2 linked regions of the Haloglycomyces albus DSM 45210 genome follow. The protein of the gene in region 2 binds, or shares a complex with, the protein of the main gene of each other region. Links are inferred from orthologs where the notes say so. Each region holds a gene or a part of one and is shown on either strand. Other genes may lie near its edges.

The links.
Region 1: the proteins of rpsG (region 2) and tig are in contact, whole or in part, in a crystal structure (PDB 3GTY), measured with the Thermotoga maritima proteins. The link is inferred for Haloglycomyces albus DSM 45210 from one-to-one orthologs. Residues at the interface, in WP_004081843.1 of Thermotoga maritima: Lys34, Lys52, Lys55, Glu59, Arg62, Gln63, Glu66, Asn67, Lys69, Val71, Arg95, Ala109, Lys110, Lys111, Gly112, Arg113, Pro114, Glu117, Glu121, Ile124, Ala125, Tyr127, Asn128, Asn129, Thr130, Gly131, Lys135, Asp139, Arg142, Met143; in WP_004081061.1 of Thermotoga maritima: Glu122, Val124, Val129, Leu130, Tyr133, Glu188, Gly259, Ile262, Tyr263, Glu266, Ser270, Glu273, Gln274, Glu277, Arg308, Gln311, Ile312, Ser315, Tyr316, Glu325, Arg329, Arg336, Leu363, Phe366, Trp367, Arg373, Leu377, Arg381, Leu384, Glu387.

The regions. Positions count from the first base shown.
Region 1 is NZ_AZUQ01000001.1:3,508,813-3,511,946, forward strand. The notes cover bases 160-2,974. They hold tig (trigger factor), read right to left. Parts: upstream 2,354-2,974; coding sequence 965-2,353; downstream 160-964. Other genes in these bases: HALAL_RS0116160 (ClpP family protease), read right to left, coding at 160-730. Also shown: HALAL_RS0116155 (ATP-dependent Clp protease proteolytic subunit), read right to left, coding at 1-86; more of HALAL_RS0116160, read right to left, coding at 107-159. UniProt on the Bacillus subtilis protein: Involved in protein export. Acts as a chaperone by maintaining the newly synthesized protein in an open conformation. Functions as a peptidyl-prolyl cis-trans isomerase.
Region 2 is NZ_AZUQ01000001.1:2,051,267-2,054,571, reverse strand. What follows is about bases 159-3,144. They hold rpsG (30S ribosomal protein S7), read right to left. Parts: upstream 1,894-3,144; coding sequence 1,423-1,893; downstream 159-1,422. Other genes in these bases: HALAL_RS0109585 (hypothetical protein), read right to left, coding at 3,058-3,144; rpsL (30S ribosomal protein S12), read right to left, coding at 1,897-2,271; fusA (elongation factor G), read right to left, coding at 159-1,404. In the rest of the region: more of fusA, read right to left, coding at 1-158; more of HALAL_RS0109585, read right to left, coding at 3,145-3,305.

The sequences.
Region 1 (3,134 bases), 1.5 Mb from region 2 along the record:
ATCTCCTTCACGCCGTACGAGGTCTTCTCGGTGTACGACGGAACGATGTAACGCGCATTCGGCTGGTATTCGCCGGGGAATTGCATCTCCACTGTGCTGTCCTCTCTTAGCTATCGCCTGTAGAAGCGTCCGAAACGCGCTGAACTACGTGGTCGATGAATCCGTACTCCAGAGCCTGCTCGGCAGTGAACCAACGGTCTCGATCGGAATCCACTTCAATGGTCTCGGGTGATTGACCCGTGTGATGGGAGATCAATTCCAAGAACATCTGCTTGGTATACAGCATTTGATCGGCCAGGATGGCCACATCGGATGCCGTACCGCCAATGCCGCCGGACGGCTGGTGCATCAATACCTTGGCGTGCGGCAAAGCGAACCGTTTTCCGGAAGTACCGGCACACAGCAGCAACTGCCCCATCGACGCCGCCATTCCCATGCCGACGGTGACGACGTCGTTCTTGATGTACTGCATGGTGTCATAAATGGCCATGCCGTCGTAGACGGAACCACCCGGGGAATTGATGTACAGCTTGATGTCACGTTCGGGGTCTTCCGCCTCCAGCAACAACAACTGAGCGCTGAGGCGATTGGCGACCTCGGCGTTGACTTCGCTGCCGAGGAAGATAACCCGCTCTTTCAACAAGCGCTCATATACAGTGTCGTCCAGGCCCGCGCCAGGACTGGAACCGCCCTGCCGAGAGGTCGGCAGGAATTGGTTTGAATCAGTCATCATTGTCCTTTCTATTTCGACATAATGACTCCAGCTTTAATACTTAGACCTTAACCCGCGAAGCGGCCTGACGGACACGGATATGCCCTCTGTTCGCTGCAAGCAGAGCGGGGAATATCCCTGGCGGACGCCATAAATCCACTCGTGGCGGTGCTGTAAGGCCAATCGAGCCCCAGACAGCGAAAACCGTGCCGGTCATCGACCGACACGGTTTCAAAAATGAGCCCTAACAGGCTATTTGGTTTCCGCCTCAGCGCTCTCGCCTTCGGCTTCGTCGCTGCTCTGTTCTTCCGGGCTTTCACCGAAGAGGGCGACCTTGTCCAGAGTGTTACCGTCGCTGTCGACGACGGTCGCTTCCTCCACGACCTTCTCCAGGGCCATCTTCTGACGTGCCTGAACGGCGATCTGCTGGAGCTGGCCGCTGGAACGCAGCTGCTCGATGAACTCGGGGAACTTGTCCTGCGCTACTCCGTTCATCTGAGCCATGCGAGCGGCCTCGGAGAGGATCATGTCGCCGTTGGGCTCGACTTCCTTCTCCCCGGCAATGCGGCCCAGCACGATCGACTGCTTCAGGTTCTGTTCCACGTCCTGCTTCAGGTCGGCGTCGAACTCCTCTTCGGTCTTACCGATCTGCTGCAGGTACACTTCCATGCCACCCATTTGACCGACCTGTTCGTTCAGGTGGTTCTTGGTGTGCTCGATCTCGGAGTCCACGGTCCCTTGCGGAAGCGGCAGGTCCAGATCGGCCAGAAGCGCTTCGAGGACCTTCTCTCGGGCCTCGGTGCGAACGTCGTTCTCGGCCTGATCGGTCAGACGCTTCCGGGTGTCCTCACGCAGTTCTTCAAGAGTGTCGACGCTTGCCGACATCTCCGCGAATTCGTCGTTGAGCTCGGGAAGTTCACGCTCCTTGACCTTCTCGACGCTGATGTCGATGTCGGCCTCGGAACCGGCTTCCTCTCCGGCAACGAGACTGGATTGAATCCGTTTTTCGTCGCCGGCCTTCATTCCGACCAACGCTTCATCCAGGCCGTCAAGCAGGTTTCCAGAGCCGACCTCGTGGCTCATACCGCTGACCGAGCCGCCCTCAACCTCTTCTCCGTCACGCGTGGCTTTGAGGTCGATGACGACGAAGTCGCCGTTGTCCGCGGGGCGGTCAACGGTCGTCAACGAGGAGAACCGGAGGCGCTGCTGCTCCAGGTCGGAATCGATGTCCTCTTCGGTGACCTTACCGGCTTCGACGTTGACCTTCAGGTCGGCGAAGTTCGGCAGTTCAAAGTCGGGGGCGACGTCCGCCTCTACCACGAACTCCAAAGGCTTATCGGTCTCGATCGGGTTGACCTCAACCAGTTCCGGACGCCCAAGAAGGTTCAGTTCCTTTTCACTGACTGCGGTCGAGAGATTGGCCTGAATAGCTGGGTCCATCGCCTGTGCGTACACCGACTCGCGACCGACGCGCTGGTCGATCACGGCTTTGGGGGCCTTGCCAGGACGGAAACCGGGAACGCGAACCTGCTGCCCCACCTGCTTGTACGCCTCGTCGATGTACGGTGCCAAATCGTCAAAGGGCACTTCCACCGTTAGCCGTACCCTGGTCGGATTCAGGGTCTCGACGGTACTTTTCACAGGCGTACTCCTATATCAATCTCTTAATCGGGAAATTTCCTCATCTAGGTGGTATCACCACTTCGAGTGGTGCGACCGGGCTTGTTTCACTACCCCGGCGACGCCACTAAACCACCCAAACCACGAGTGTATGCCCTACGCCCCGGCATGTCCCCGCGGGTGTGGCATAACTCGCTCGCCCGCCGACGGGACCGCTCCACCACAACAAGGCGCATCCACGACTGCCCGCACGGGCCGATCAGATGTATACCTGACTCTCGCACCCATTAAACGCCATTTACCGGGCTGTTCAATCCCCACCCTGAACCACAAGCGCGTGGCTCACAATGTGATCCACGAGATATTTGGGACCCCACTGGAAACCTCGGGGGAGAATGCGCTACAGTGGAGAACGTCCACGGGGGCAACAAACCGTGGCAAGCGGGTGTAGCTTAATGGTAAAGCCTTAGTCTTCCAAACTAATGACGCGAGTTCGATTCTCGTCACCCGCTCCAAACAACGAAGATCCCGGTCCCACGTGGGACCGGGATCTTTTATTGCCGCGCCGTCGGTAATCCACGACAGGGGCGCCATTCATCCCTCAAGCCGCCCATAACGCCGGAAACCGACATACAGCGCGATACAAACAATGACCGTCACCCCACCACTATGGGAGAACCGAAGGCCCGGTGCACCTTCGCCGTATCGCTGACGTTCGTTCGGTAGACCTCGGTGAGCCCGCGACGATCCCGCTCACGACAGTATATGGAGGATATCGGCGTTCTGTCACAGTTCCACCAGT
Region 2 (3,305 bases):
ACGGTCGACCTGGATGTCCAACTGCAGCTCACCCATACCGGAGAAGATGGTCTGACCGGTCTCCTCGTCGGTCTGAATGCGCAGAGTCGGGTCTTCTTCCACCAGACGCTGAATAGCGGCACCCAGCTTCTCCTGGTCGGCCTTCGACTTGGGCTCGATCGCCACGTCGATGACCGGTTCGGGGAAGACCATCGATTCCAAAATCACCTGATCCTTGGAGTCGCTCAGAGTGTCACCGGTCGTGGTGTTCTTCAGACCCTGGATGGCGATGATGTCGCCCGCTTCGGCGTAACCGCGCTCTTCACGCTTGTTCGCGTGCATCTGGTAAATCTTACCGATGCGCTCGCGGTTGGACTTGGTCGAGTTCATCACCTGATTACCCACTTCGATACGACCGGAGTAGATCCGGGCGTAAGTGAGGCGACCGAGGTGCTTATCGGTCTGAATCTTGAACGCCAAGGCCGCGAAGGGCTCGTTGACGTCCGGGTGACGCTCGATGGTGGTCTCGCCGTCCAACTTGGTGCCCTCAATGGCGGGCACGTCCAGCGGGGAGGGCAAGTAGTCGATGACCGCGTCGAGCAAGGGCTGCACACCCTTGTTCTTGAACGCGGTACCACACATGACCGGGTTGAGCTTGTTACCGGTGGTTCCCACGCGGATGGCCATCTTGATGTCCGCGGTGGTGATCTCTTCGCCTTCGAGATACTTCATGGCGAAGTCGTCATCCAGGTCCGACAGCGCTTCCAGCAGCTTCTCGCGGTACTCGGCGGCCTTGTCGGCCAGTTCCGCGGGAATCTCCTCGGTCTCGTAGTCTTCCCCGAGACCGGTCTCGCCGCGCCAGACCTTCGCGTCCATCTCAACCAGGTCGACAACCCCGATGAAGTCCGACTCAGAGCCGATGGGCAGCTGAATCGGGACGGGGTTGGAACCGGCCAGACGCTCTTCCATCATGGCGACGCTGCGGTAGAAGTCCGCACCGGTGCGGTCCATCTTGTTAACGAAGCACATCCGCGGGACGCCGTACGTCTCGGCTTGACGCCACACGTTCTCCGTCTGCGGCTCGACCCCGGCCACCGCGTCGTAAACGGCGATGGAGGAGTCCAGAACGCGCAGGGAGCGCTCCACCTCGACGGTGAAGTCGACGTGACCGGGCGTGTCAATAATCTGAATGACATGGCCGTCCCACTCACATTTGGTCGCAGCGGAGGTAATCGTGATACCACGTTCCTGCTCCTGCGCCATCCAGTCCATTGTGGCGGCACCGTCGTGAACCTCACCGATCTTGTGGCTCACACCGGTGTAGTAGAGAATGCGCTCTGTAGTAGTGGTCTTACCGGCATCGATGTGTGCCATGATGCCGATATTACGCAGTTTTTCAAGGGCGGCATTGGTTTTTTTAGCCACGGAACTCTCCTGGTCTCACTACCAACGGTAGTGGGCGAATGCTTTGTTGGACTCGGCCATCTTGTGGGTGTCTTCGCGCTTCTTCACAGCGGCGCCAAGGCCGTTGGAAGCGTCGAGGATCTCGTTGGTGAGCCGATCCACCATGGTCTTCTCGCGACGGTCACGGGCGAAGCCGACCAGCCAGCGGAGTCCGAGGGTCGTCGCACGCTGCGGACGAACCTCGACCGGAACCTGGTAAGTGGCACCACCGACACGGCGCGACCGAACCTCGAGGGTCGGCTTGACGTTGTCGAGGGCCTTCTTCAGGGTCGATACCGGTTCGGCGTCGGTCTTGGAACGCGTAGCTTCAAGCGCGTCGTAGACGATGCGCTCAGCGAGACGACGCTTACCGTCCTTCAAGACTTTGTTGACAAGTTGAGTGACGAGCACTGAATTGTGTACGGGGTCGGCTGTCAGGGGCCGACGGGGCGCTGGGCCTTTACGTGGCATCGGTTACTTCTTCTCCTTCTTGGCTCCGTAACGGCTGCGGGCCTGCTTGCGGTCACGAACACCCTGGGTGTCAAGTGCGCCGCGCACGATCTTGTAACGAACACCGGGAAGGTCACGGACACGACCACCACGGACGAGCACGATGGAGTGCTCCTGGAGGTTGTGACCGACACCTGGGATGTAAGCGGTAACTTCGATGCCACTCATGAGACGGACACGAGCGACCTTACGCATGGCCGAGTTCGGCTTCTTCGGCGTGGTCGTGTACACACGAGTGCATACACCGCGACGCTGAGGACTACCCTTCAGCGCGGGCGTCTTGTTTTTGCCGGCCTTGGCCTGACGGCCTTTCCGAACCAGCTGTTGAATTGTTGGCATTAAGCCAATCTCCTCTACTGCAACGGTCGCAAAGCACACTGTGACCCGTTCAAGTCATCGCATGCTCGGCGAATGGTTACGTTCCTGGGCAACCACCGAAGTGGCTTCGATGTCATCGCATTCAGCATTTATGCTGTACGTTCCCGCCCCCGCACTCGGGCGTGTCACGTCTCTCCGGTCAAAGCCCAAAGTATTCACTCTCGGCAGACGTGTCCGATTTCCACGGGCGCATCGGTCGCGACCTCAGTCCGGACCGACGGCACCCAAGGCGTGTGGTTGTTTCCACACGACAGTGGCATTCCTCGGAGCCCCACGGCTATTGTTCGGCCCAAGAGCCGAACCCCGCATGGATATCGGCGATCATGCGATCGCATCCATCAGCGGGCGGCGTGCGTGCCGATGACATCATCCCAGTGACACGTCATTGGGACAGGCACGCAACCTGGCCTGGCACTCACGAAGACCAAGCTGCCGGAGTAGACAGGGCCGTCATGCCGCAAGACGCGGTGTCCAAGCACAAGGGAAGAGTCTAGGTAGTTTAACCACCGATCGCAATGGAATAAATTCCCACGGATTCGGTCGTAGGACCTATCACAGCGGGCTCATTATTCAAGGCAGAATTCCAGCCTAAACCGGGACTATCTTACCTCATCTGACTTGCGGTCACGAAGCGGGGAGGACATGAGGGAGGCCACTGTATTGCCGGTATTCCGCCAGCGTGGCGGGGCGGAACGCAGGCCTCGAAATTCCGAAATACGGCCGCTTGCCCGGAATCGACTACGACGGCTAAACGGTGTCGCCGCCGAACGAGGCCCCCTCGCTCAAAAGTGATTGAAGCAACCACAATACCACGACGCACACGGCGAATACGGCGGCAATGGTCGAGACGCCCAATGCCAGCTTCGCGCGGCGTCGAATCCGAGCGACCCGGCCTCCTCCGAGCATGAAACCGTCTGAATCGCGTACGTCCTTCTCTCCTTGCCTCACCAGCTGCAATGCCACCGTGGCGGCAAAGAAACCACCGACCAGCGGGG